DNA from 3 places in the Lysinibacillus sp. CTST325 genome. Region 2 is predicted to be linked to each of the others. Evidence: riboswitches for the same ligand, from Rfam matches in the RefSeq annotation. Region 2 holds a riboswitch; each other region holds the start of a gene.
What was found. A riboswitch is a leader RNA that binds a small molecule or an ion and turns the genes downstream of it on or off. The one in region 2 is predicted to bind S-adenosylmethionine.
Positions count from the first base shown of each region.

Region 1 (4,292 bases), on a different contig from region 2:
TAGTGAAAGTATCCATAGCGCAAGCCGTTTATGTAAATTGGTAATTTGCATAGCTGCCGCTAAGAAAAGAGCTGCGGCTACTAGTGCAACTGCAGAATTACTAAATCCGCTTAATGCTAATTTTAAGGCATCCGATGTTCCTAGCTCTCTCGTCGGATCGTCCATTGACGGAGCTAGCCCTAGTAAGGTTGTTACGAGAGCAATAATCATGGCAGAGCTAACAGGATAGGATACTGCTTCTGTAACCCAAAGGATGACCGCGAAAGCTAAAATAGCCAAAGCTCGTTGTCCAGCTACAGGTAAATCGCCGTTGTTAGGTAAAAAAATAATGATGATTAATGAAGCGAAGGCTAACCCAATCCAGAGTGGTTTCAAATTACGTTTCGGTTTTGCTTGTTCAGAAGTAGACATACCTTTCATCCTTTCTACAAACGTGACTGTAATTTTCTATAACATCGGCTAGTAAAATGCTTTATTAAGAAAAGTTAATTTGTCTATTTATTGTAAAAAGAACTAGTATGTGAAATACCCTCTGTTTATAGCGATAATGGGCAGTTGCGAGAAAATATACGGTCAAAGAAAATACAAAAATATCCAAAAAGATATTATTTTTTCTTTTTGAATGCTGAAGTTACTTTAGGCTCAGTTCCTAGCATCAAGCGCTTAATATTTTCGATATGCAAAATGATGGCTATAGCAAAAAGTAATAGGGCTATAGTCGTTGGGACTGTTCCAGGAATCCATAAATATGTGGCTGCACAAAAAACGAGATAAAACTCAAGTACACCGACAATTAAATAGTTCGTCACGAAAGATAAAATAACAAATAAAATGAGTGCAAATAAGCCAATTTTCCAATCAATCGCAAGTAATATTCCTATGATTGAAGCAGTTCCTTTACCGCCATTGAAGCCCATATAAAATGGGAAATTATGACCTAGAATGACACCGGCAGCTACAATATACGTGAAGAGCCAAACTTGTACTTCTGTTAATTGTGTGATATCTGCTAAATAAGCATGTGCGCCGATTATAGCTGCAACGCCTTTGCCGATATCGATCAGTGCAACTAATACGCCGTATTTCCAACCAAGGGAAAGTGTTGCGTTAGAGGCACCTGCATTGCCATGACCAGTCTTTTTTAAATCTACCCCAGATAAAAACTGAGCAACTTTAGAGCCGTGAATACAGCCAATCAAATAACCAACAAGAAGAAAAATGATAATGGCTTTTAACATAAAAGTCCTCCTTTCAAAATAAAATAGGCTCATCATTAAAAGTTAGGAATGATGTTTGTTATAACATATGCCATGAAGTGATTGGAGTGGAGACTGGGCAACTCCTTGGGGGATTAGCGATAGAGGAACGAAGGCTAAAACCATCACGTCTTGTGATAACGCCTTCGTGACCAACATCGTGTTGTTGCCGCTGCCGCTGCCGCTTCGCTTTCGCGCAAAAAACATCTATTGGCCCGAGACCCGCGAGTGAAGCGGCTTATCGGACGCCCCTAAGAAAGAGCCCAGTCGGAACGGAAATCAACCCCACATTTTGGCGATAAACCAATTAAATACCTAAAATAGTGTATGCGTTCGTAATACGTAAAAAAGCAGACAGAAGTTTCGGAAAAAATAAAATTTTAGTGTTGACAGAGAAAAAGTCTATGTTTATACTGTGTAACAACGATGGAAATTGAATCTCATACTCTTATCAAGAGCGGCGGAGGGATAGGCCCTATGATGCCCGGCAACCAGTAAGTGATGAACTTGCTAAGGTGCTAATTCCTACAGATTCTTATTGGATCTGGCAGATAAGGGGAGGAAAACTTGCAACCGCAACCCTCTTCTTAGCTGAAGAGGGTTTTTGTTTTCTACTGAAAAAATCCTCCTCATCTCCGGTACCATCGTAAAAAAATAACCATTTGGAGGTATACAATGACAAAATTTAAACCAGAAACATTGCTGTTACACGGTGGCCAAGAGCCAGACCCGGTAACAGGATCACGTACAGTACCGGTATATCGCTCAACGGCTTTCGTTTTTAAAGACACTGCTCATGCGCAACGTCTTTTTGCCTTAGAGGAAGCCGGCAATATTTACACACGAATTACAAACCCAACTGTAGATGTTTTTGAAAAACGCGTTGCTTTATTAGAAGGCGGTACAGCAGCAGTAGCACTTTCATCTGGTGCAGCAGCTATCGCGTTTTCCATTTTAAATCTTGCAGGGGCAGGCGATGAAATCGTTGCAGGTAGCTCTTTATACGGAGGTACTTATAATTTATTCGCCAACACACTACCAAACTACGGCATTAAAACGATTTTTGTAGACGATACAAATCCAGAAAATTTCCGAGCTGCTATTACTGATAAAACAAAGGCCGTGTTCGCTGAAGTTTACGGTAACCCAAGTTTAAAGGTACTCGATATTGAAGCAGTAGCAAACGTAGCACATGAAAACGGCTTGCCATTAATTATTGATAGCACATTTGCTTCACCATATGGCTCTACACCAATTGACTACGGTGCAGATATCGTTGTTCATTCCGCAACAAAATGGATTGGTGGCCACGGAACAACTTTAGGTGGCGTTGTAGTAGATGCAGGGAAGTTTGATTGGACTCGTGGACGTTTCCCAGGCTTTACTGAGCCAGATGCTTCTTATCACGGTTTACGTTATGGTATTGACACAGCAGAGGCAGCATTCGCCACAAAACTGCGTGTGCAATTACTACGCGACTTTGGTCCAACATTAAGTGCAGATGCAGCATTTAATTTATTACAAGGTTTAGAAACGCTTCATTTGCGTATTCCTAAACACAATGAAAATGCATTAGCGGTAGCTGAATATTTACGAAACCACCCATCTGTGGAATATGTAAATTACAACGGCTTAGAAGATTTCCCTACTCATAATTTAGCTAAAAAATATTTGAAAAATGGCTTCGGTTCAGTGCTTACATTTGGTATTAAAGGTGGACGTGAAGCAGGGCGTAAATTAATCGATAGTGTGAAATTATTCTCGCACGTAGCAAATGTAGGGGATGCGAAATCATTAATTATTCATCCAGCATCTACTACACATCAACAGCTATCTGCTGAAGAGCTAATCCAAACTGGCGTAACCGAGTCGCTCATTCGCTTATCCATCGGTTTAGAGGCAGTAGAGGACATCATTGCAGATTTAGAACAAGCTATTGAACAAGTAACAGCTTCGCAACAAAAAGTAGAAGCTTAATAAATAAAATACATTGGCGAATGTTGTAGCGTTTACGTATTTTCTCATTCGATAGGCCTCATTTGGTAATGCGTCAAACGTTGCTACATCAACCGCTCACCTCATTTGGTGAAATAACTGAAATTAATACCTAGTAATTTTATAAGTATTATTGACTTAATTAAATCCTTGTTTTATACTAGGGAATAAGAAAAGTGTTCGAAAGGCTACCGACCTAGAACCAATTTAATTAAGTTTTCATAAGTGCTCCCCCACTTTTGAAATATATGAAGAGGAGTAGTTACTCAGCCAGTAGCTACTCTTATCTACAAAACTGATGATAAAGGAGTGTTTTAAATGGGAAATGTGTATAGTGCGCAAAACATTGCATCTTATCTTATTTATGAATTAAATGAAGGTCATGTGTTTGTGAACAACATGTCCATTCAAAACATACTTGCGTCAGTTGAGCGTATATGGCAAGAGATCTTTGGTCATTCTGCTTTTAAGGAAATGGTTTATGTCAAAGAGGAAGGCTATACAGTAAAAGAAGTTTTCGAAGCTTATGAAAGCTATGGAGCAAATCATATTCCTCTACCTGCGACAGAGTACTATTTAAAATACGGCACATTTCAATTGGTTGAACGTACGTATGCAATACCAAATTTTACGCAAGAGGAAATAAGACTTGTACAACAAGCTTTAACACAATATCGCTATAAATTGCTAGCCAAAGCTAGTTAATTATCCCTCATATTTTTGGCTCATTCTCTGCTGCTACAGGGAATGAGCTTTTTCAATTAGACGATGAAGATATACAGAAAAATTTTTATTAATATATTTCAAAAGAACAATTTTTATGAATGTCTTTACATACATATATATAATAGAAGAAAGGCATTAATAAAGATTCGTCAATATTTGTTCAATTATTATAGATTCAAGTGAAAAATCAAATAATAAAAGGAATGAAAACGATTTCCTTTGCACGTCTACAGAAAACAAATGTCCGTCCTAGAAAGATTTTTCTTGTGAAATGTAAGTATTTACGTTACAATTTTCTTTAAGTTGAATTTTGAA
Region 1 is NZ_BAAFHO010000008.1:53,517-57,808, reverse strand. It holds gene ACYQ73_RS17535 (DASS family sodium-coupled anion symporter) at 1-411, opposite strand, end outside; gene ACYQ73_RS17530 (glycerol-3-phosphate acyltransferase) at 606-1,238, opposite strand; SAM riboswitch class I at 1,702-1,814, shown strand; gene ACYQ73_RS17525 (O-acetylhomoserine aminocarboxypropyltransferase/cysteine synthase family protein) at 1,932-3,233, shown strand; gene ACYQ73_RS17520 (hypothetical protein) at 3,570-3,956, shown strand.
Region 1: another riboswitch for S-adenosylmethionine. It lies ahead of ACYQ73_RS17525 (O-acetylhomoserine aminocarboxypropyltransferase/cysteine synthase family protein); the one in region 2 lies ahead of ACYQ73_RS24565 (cyclase family protein).

Region 2 (4,292 bases):
GCTAAGTATCAAGATCAAGTAATACATAAAATACCTGTTGCAAAAGAAATCGTCCAGGCAGTTAAAGCTTTTGCTGATGAAAATAAACAAAGTCTATCTTTTTTTACAGAACAATTGTCAATGAATAACGTCCAAGAGGAAAAGACATTAAAAGCCATGCGAGAAACATTATCTTTGCAAGAGTTTCCCGCTATTAATGAAGATATTTTAACGCAAGAGGTTTATTTAATGTGTTTATATGGTGATGAGGATATAGAGAAAAAGTATACTTCAAAATTTCCTCATTTATTATTTAAAAGGTGGCACCCTTACATTACAAATGTTTTGCAACATGATGTTTCTAAATCTATTGCTGTCCAGGCTGTACTAGCGTATTTCGACTTGAGTTCTGAGGAGGCGCTTGCTTTTGGGGATGGAGATAATGATATCGACATGCTGGAGCAGGTTGGCTTTGGTATTGCAATGGGAAATGGTAGCGAAGCATTAAAAAAAGTCGCTGATTATGTAACGAAGAAATCAGTTGAGGATGGTATTGATTTTGCTCTACGTGAGCTACAAATAATTTAATAGTAGGCTTAAACTAATAATAGGAATCATCTAGTCACTAAGAAAAAATTATGATTATGAAACGCATTTTTTATAATACAACATTGATGATTACATGGAGAAAACTGTATTAAATCCATAATACTCATAATGTTGTCTCCTTTGAGTTATGATAAAGCTAACTATTAAAAATTATTACGCTTTAGGTGGGATGATTTATGGCGCATCACGTGCAATCTCTTATTGAACATTATGGATATTTTGGCATCATTCTTATCCTAGTAGGAGGAATTGTCGGGCTGCCACTTCCTGATGAAATATTTTTGACATATGTAGGGTATAGCGTATATAGTGAAACGCTTGCACATATTCCAGCTTTAATTAGCGCTATGGTAGGTGCAGCGGGGGGAATTACCCTGAGCTACTATATAGGCTATAAATTCGGGCTACCTTTATTACGAAAATACGGTTCGAAGGTCCATATTACTGAACAGAAAATTGATTTTACTAAAAGATTATTTGATAAAATTGGACCAATATTATTATTAATAGGTTTTTTTATTCCAGGTGTACGTCATCTTACTGCATACATTGCGGCAATCAATAATTATCCTTATAAAAAATTTGCTTTCTTTGCTTATACGGGAGCAATTATTTGGACATTTACTTTTATTACCTTAGGGAAAGTACTTGGAGAGAAATGGCATTATGTAGGGCTATATTTATCCCGCTACAGTATTTATGTTATAGTATTGTTCATCATCATTATGTTGGTCGTTTATTTTGTTTTCAAAAGAAAGAATTCACCTAAATAAATTTAACTTCTTTCAGCGGGTGTCCAAACATCCGCTGCTGCCGCTACGTTAGCACTACGCTTTCGCACAAAAAACATTTGTTGCTTCGCTACGATTTCGCACAAAAAACATCTGTTGACCTAAAGCCTCCGGCGGATGTCATGGAATTATTTCGAGGCATAATTGATGAAAGGTCTGATTCAATATTTATGGAATCAGACCTTTTGCTATATTACGGTAATATTGCGAATGAACGGACAGGGAATCCAGATGCTTTTTCAGGCTTCGGCACAATATTAAATATAGCAGCGCCTTTTGGTGGTAGCTTATCTAAATTTGTCATAAGCTCAATTTGGTAAGTATCTTGCTCTAGCACAAAATACTCGCCGTCTAGCTTACTATTTTTACGGAAATCTGCTGCTGAATCCGTGTCAAAAGTTTCGTGACCAATAGCACTTACTTTTCGTTCGTTGAATAAAAATTGTAACGCTTCTAATCCCCAGCCAGGAATATGATTATTGCCATCAGCGTCTTTGTTACTGAAAGACTCTTTATCTGGCCAACGTTTACTCCAATCGGTACGTAACGCAACAAAGGTACCTGCCTCAATTTCTCCATATTCAGCTTCAAAGTCAAGAATATCCTGAACACTTAACGAGTAGTCGTTATTTACTTCGGCTTCTTTTGATTTATCAATAACGATGAGTGGTAGCACTAGTTCTTTTAGCTCCAATTCCTCTAAATAGCGTGTATCTCGCACAAAATGGATAGGTGGGTCGATATGTGTTCCGTATTGCCCTGGGAAAGTGAATTGCTGTGCAAAGAAGCCATCATTATGCGAAAATAATGTTTCAAATTTTGCATCATCAAACATAAAGAAATGTGGAGAATTTGGACCAAATGTATGTGTTAAATCTACCCATTCTTTTGATTTCAATAGTTGAATTGCTTGTAAAAGTTCGTTTGCCATAATAATTCCCTGCTTTCTTTTAATTTTTTTGAATGCAACAATAAAAAAAGAGTCCTCCTTGAAGAAGAGGACTCTCGTGCAAAGCAACTAAGTAAGTCTTCTCATCTTTCAAGGCAGAATTTTGCCAATTGGAATTAGCACCATACCTATAGGCTGGTTGCTGAGACTTCATAGGGCCAATCCCTCCGTCTCTCTTGATAAGAAAAAACGATATAAGAATTTTCAGAAATAATGATTACAAACACTTTAGCATATTTATTTATAGTTTACAAGTTCAATAGGGATACAAGGTTAAAGTTTATAAAGATGCTAAAGGCAAAAAAAGAGTCCCTCTTCAAAGGACCAACTCGTCACCAACCCAAAATTAGTGTTAGCTTACAACAGCTACTTTCAGTAAATGTTATACGAAATCCATCTGGTGTATAGGTAGTTTCGAATTTTAGAGTAATGCCTGTTGACGCAATTAACTTTTCAACTTCTGTTTTATTTGATTGTTGTGCTGCGTTCATAAGATCATGTGCAAATTGCTCTGATTCATCAATTTTATCCGTAAGTAATTGTGCTTGCTGCATAATAACCTTGATTCGATTCGCGGAAGTCTTCAATTTCTTTGTATTGACAATTGGAAATGGACTTCTATTCGTTGGGTTTGTCGGCATTGCTAGATGGCTAGAAGGGTGTTGAATTGTTGGTTGATTGGCCATTACCCATGCCGGAAAATAATTAGGATAGACAAAATACGGATAAGGATTGTAATACAACTAAATTCCTCCTATCCTATAGCTGATACATTATCTTATGTACAACAAAGACTTTAGGTGTTAATGGTGGAGTCGTCCGATAAAAACTGAAATTGTTCCGATAAAACGAGAAAAGATTCCGATAAAAGCTAAAATTGTTCCGATAAAATGAGATTTTGTTCCGATAAATCTACAAAGTAATTATATAAAAATGAATTCATCGCAATAACGTGGAGTTGATTTCCGTTCCGACCGGTCACTTCATTAACATGAACAAATGACTTTTGTAGTGAAAGCAATAGTCGGGAACGGTAATCCACCTCATTTAAAGCGCCATAACATTCACAAAGGTTATTGTTTATTTCTATCGAAGAGTAACCATAGGAACGTAGTCGCTGCAGCAATCATCACCATACAGAATCCATATATAGGAGTATGAGCTAATGATTGGTGGCGAACGATGATTCCTCCAATGTATGATCCTAGAAAAATACCAATGTTAAAGGCCGAAATATTTAATGCTGAAGCCATTGAAATAGCTGATGGTATATATTTTTCCGAAAGCTGAACGGCATAAAGCTGTAATCCCGGTACATTCATAAACATAAATAGCCCCATCATAAAGACCATTATTAATCCAACGATTGATGATTCTAAAAAGAAGTTGATGCCGAGTAGTGCTAATGCTAAGCCTATAAAGATAATAAAGATAGAACGTAAAGGGTTATTATTCGCAAAACGACCACCTAATGTATTACCGATGGCAACACAAATACCATATACAACTAAGATCACGACAATTGCCCTTGGTGAGTAGCCCATATACTGCTCTAAAATAGGAGAAACATAGGTGTATACAACGAATGCACCACCATACCCAATTGCAGTAATAAAGAGGACTAATAACATTCGAATATTCCCTAATACTTTACCCATATCTCGAATGGATATTGGATTCCCTTTGGATAAGTGACTTGGCACAAGCAGGGCATTACTAATTAATCCAATAATACCTATGATAACTATGAAAATAAACGACATTCGCCAATCGGTTACTTGTCCAATAAAAGTTCCTAGCGGGACACCAGTCACAGTTGCTAAAGTTAGTCCTGTAAACATAAAAGCTATTGCACTTGCTCGTTTATTAGGTGCTACAACATCTGCAGCTATAACAGAGGCAATGGACATAAACACACCATGTGCTAATGCTGAAATAACACGCCCAGTTAGTAGCAATGAGAA
Region 2 is NZ_BAAFHO010000017.1:33,303-37,594, reverse strand. It holds gene ACYQ73_RS24575 (Cof-type HAD-IIB family hydrolase) at 1-567, shown strand, start outside; gene ACYQ73_RS24570 (DedA family protein) at 765-1,361, shown strand; gene ACYQ73_RS24565 (cyclase family protein) at 1,573-2,310, opposite strand; SAM riboswitch class I at 2,409-2,514, opposite strand; gene ACYQ73_RS24560 (hypothetical protein) at 2,661-3,071, opposite strand; gene ACYQ73_RS24555 (MFS transporter) at 3,402-4,292, opposite strand, start outside.

Region 3 (4,292 bases), on a different contig from region 2:
TAAACCGAAGAATAATGCAACATCACCAGCTTCACCAACGTTTGCTGAGCAGTGCATTGAAAGGATGCCTTGTTGTGGTAACAAGTAGTTCATAATACCAAAAATAGATTTTTTGATTTCACCAGCGTATTCAGTACCACCGATTAGGATAATTTTCTTTTCAAGTGATACAATGATGAATGTTTCAGAAGCAGTGCCATCAATAGCAGGATCTGCTTTAAAGTTAGGAGCTGAAATAACTGTGAAGTCAGCAACATGAGAAGCTAATTCTTCTTTAGTTGGACGGATAAATAATTGATGAGCGAAAAGATTGTGCCAAGCATATTCATTGATGACTTGGATGCTTAATTGCGAATCTTTGTCAGCACCAGCAAAGCCTTTGAATACGAATAATTCGTCACGTTCTTTTAAATATTTTACTACTTTTACATATAAGTTATCGAACACTTCAGAAGAAATTGGTCGGTTAACTTTGCCCCAGTCAATTTTATCTTTTGTGCTATCTTCTTCTACCGTATATTTATCTTTAGGTGAACGACCAGTGTATTTGCCAGTTTCTGCACGAACTGCGCCATCTACTGTTAACATAGCTTCACCACGAGATGTAGCTTTTTCAGCTAATTGTGGTACTGAAAGTTGAACATTAATGTTACCGCCGTTTAATAATTCCTTCAGTTCGTTTGCAATTTCTACTGAATTCATCGATTAAATACCATCCTTTTTTATAGTATTCCCTTGAGTCTGGGGAGATTTTCTTAATTTCAAAAATAGTATAACACAATTGCTTAAATAATCTATACTAATTCAGAAATTATTTTTCAGATTTTATTACTTTTCAAGAAAACGACAAAAAGTAAATTTATTCGTTTTGATAATGCTTTTTACCCTATTTATAAGTGATTACACATTCACTTTCGACACAGCAAAATTGTGTTTGGAAGCTTTTGGCTAACATGGGGTTCGCACAGGATGTGAAGTTTTAGCTTGTTTTTTTATTAGTTGGAGCTTGTCTTCGACTAAAAAGGGGCTACAATCATATTCATCCACCACATGTTCTGTAGCTAACGCTTTGCTTTTGCTACAAAATGTGCTGTAAAGGGTTACACATATGTTAACACATGATGTGAGGTGGAGAGTAGGGATTATTTTGTTTTAATTTACAATATTATGCAATTTAGTTTCTGTATAAAACCCATACTTTCTTTATAAGAATACAATCAATTATGCCATGGCATAATTTTCGTCCGGAGGCTTTAGGCCAACAAATGTTTTTTGCGCGAAAGCGAAGTGCAAACGTAGCGACAGCAACAGATGTTTTTTGTAGATGAATTGCCAAAGGACGTGGCGTTCTTAGACGGAGTTCCTCTATTTCAGCGACTCGCTGAAGGAAGATAAAAATATTTGACAATGTTCGACCTTTTACGTATTATGAGATATTGAACGGATACTCTTATCCCGAGCTGGTGGAGGGTCAGGCCCTGTGAAACCCGGCAACCTGCATGAATCATTTCACGACATGCGCTGGTGCCAATCTGATGCAAGGGGAACCCCTTGAACGATAAGAGTGAAAGGTTACGAAGTCATTATTCCTTTCCTCATGTTAAGTAAGCGTGAGAAAAGGATTTTTTTTATTGTTAAAAACGAATTAAAGGTAAGTGTACAGTCCTTTCCTTATTATAATGACGGATCTTTCGAAAATCCTCGTGTTAAAAGCAGCAGCTGTTTATTTGTGCGAAAGCGTAGTGACAGCAACAATTGTTTTACTTGTGCAAACGTGCAACGACAGCAACAACGGCTTGAGAGTTCAATCCTTAGGGGCGAACTTGACATGGGTAATGAGTACCGTATTAATTCGCAAATATTATTTGTAAAAGTAATAGGAGGAAAATCAAATGACAAACCGTCGACTTTTTACATCAGAGAGTGTAACAGAAGGACATCCAGACAAAATTTGTGACCAAATTTCGGATGCCATTTTAGATGCTATTTTAGCAGAAGATCCAAACGCGCGTGTAGCGTGTGAAACAACAGTAACAACAGGCTTAGCATTAGTAGCAGGAGAAATTACTACTTCTACTTATGTAGATATTAAAGGTATCGTTCGTGATACTGTAGCAGAAATCGGTTATACACGTGGAAAATACGGCTTTGATGCTGAAAACCTAGCAGTACTTGTTGCTATTGGCGAGCAATCACCTGATATTGCTCAAGGTGTTGACCAAGCATTAGAGGCGCGTGAAGGCTCTATGACAGACGCTGACATTGAAGCAATTGGCGCAGGTGACCAAGGTTTAATGTTCGGTTATGCATGTAATGAAACGCCAGAGCTTATGCCATTACCAATTAGTTTAGCGCATAAATTAGCTCGTCGTTTAACGGAAGTACGTAAATCTGGTGAACTAGCATATTTACGTCCAGATGGAAAAACGCAAGTAACAGTTGAATATGATGAAAACAATGTACCAGTTCACGTTGATACGATTGTAATTTCAACACAGCATGATGAAGAAGCTACACTTGAGCAAATTCAAGCAGACTTAAAAGAATTCGTTATTGCTCCAGTTGTTCCAAGTGAATTACTAGATGCCGATACTAAATATTTCATCAACCCAACTGGCCGTTTCGTAATTGGTGGTCCTAAAGGGGATGCTGGTCTAACTGGACGAAAAATCATCGTTGATACATACGGTGGCTATGCACGTCATGGTGGAGGTGCTTTCTCAGGTAAGGACGCAACTAAGGTAGACCGTTCAGCGGCATATGCAGCACGCTATGTGGCAAAAAATATCGTAGCTGCTGGTTTAGCTGATCGAGCTGAAGTGCAACTAGCTTATGCGATTGGTGTTGCTCAACCCGTATCTATAGCTGTTGATACATTCGGAACAGGAAAAGTTACGGAAAGTGAAATTGTAAAATGGGTACGCGAGCTATTTGATCTACGCCCAGCGGGGATTATTAAAATGCTTAACCTTCGTCGTCCTATTTATAAGCAAACTGCCGCATATGGTCACTTCGGTCGTACAGATTTAAATGTACCTTGGGAACAAACAGACAAAGCTGACGCATTAAAAGAAAAAGCAGGTTTATAACTATTCAGCTAAAGCAATGAAGTAGCTGGAAAAATATTTTAAAATACTATTACAGAAAGGGGCTCAACATTTAAATAGCCCCTTTCACTGTTTTTAACGAAAAAATAAGCTCCTACTCATGTATGGCTCGATTGCTCGAGCAAATGTGGAGCTGCTTTGATTTAGTTAAATTAATTTTTTGGTTGAAGAGATTTATAGTATTGACCCTTTTCTACATATTCACGTATGATGCGTTCCATATCTTCTTTATCTTCATCATTTAATTCTCTTACAACCTTTGCAGGACGGCCTAGTGCTAAGCTATTTGGAGGAATGACTTTGCCCGGAGGTACAAGACTACCCGCTCCTATGAATGCACCCTCACCAATCTCCGCTCCGTCTAATACTATAGAGCCCATACCTATTAAGGCTTTTTTTCGAATCGTGCAGCTATGTAAAGTTACTTGATGTCCTACTGTTACTTCATCTTCAATAATTAATGGATATTTGGGGCTTTGATGTAAGCAACAGAGGTCTTGAATACTAACTCTTTTTCCTATAATTGTTGGTGATACATCCCCTCGAATAACTGTGTTAAACCAAATCGTTGTTTCAGCACCTATTGTAACGTCACCAGTAACGGTTGCATAATCGGCAATAAAAACGGATGGATCGATATTTGGCTTTTTACCTTTAAATGGATAGATCATTAGGATCGCCTCTTTTCTTTCTATGATGTAATATTATCGTATCAAATACGCAACTTGATGGAAATATAAAATTAAAATGAGCTAGATATTCCGATATAATCATTGTGTAATTATTTTTTAGGAGGACTATGTGAAATGTGGAAATGGGAAGCTGATGGACAAGCAAAGGCTGTGGTTGCTATTCTTCATGGTGCATATGAAAATCACCGATGGTATGCATGGCTTATTGAAAAACTTAGATTGGAAGGCTTCCACATAGTTATGGGGGATTTACCTAATCATGGAGTAAATGTAGGATTTTCTCGTGTTCACGATGAAGATTTTAAAGAATACAACAAATATACAAGGCATTTAATGGAGAATGCTTTTTCGTATAATTTACCCGTGTTTTTAATAGGACATGGGCTTGGTGCGACTCTATTACTACATACCATGCAAAAACGAAAATATGAATGCGCAGGGATTATCATAACTTCACCTTGGCTTCAGTTAAAGCTATTGCCAGGTAAACTAT
Region 3 is NZ_BAAFHO010000006.1:224,838-229,129, reverse strand. It holds gene pckA (phosphoenolpyruvate carboxykinase (ATP)) at 1-702, opposite strand, end outside; SAM riboswitch class I at 1,448-1,565, shown strand; gene metK (methionine adenosyltransferase) at 1,893-3,089, shown strand; gene ACYQ73_RS16075 (gamma carbonic anhydrase) at 3,260-3,778, opposite strand; gene ACYQ73_RS16070 (alpha/beta hydrolase) at 3,914-4,292, shown strand, end outside.
Region 3: another riboswitch for S-adenosylmethionine. It lies ahead of metK (methionine adenosyltransferase); the one in region 2 lies ahead of ACYQ73_RS24565 (cyclase family protein).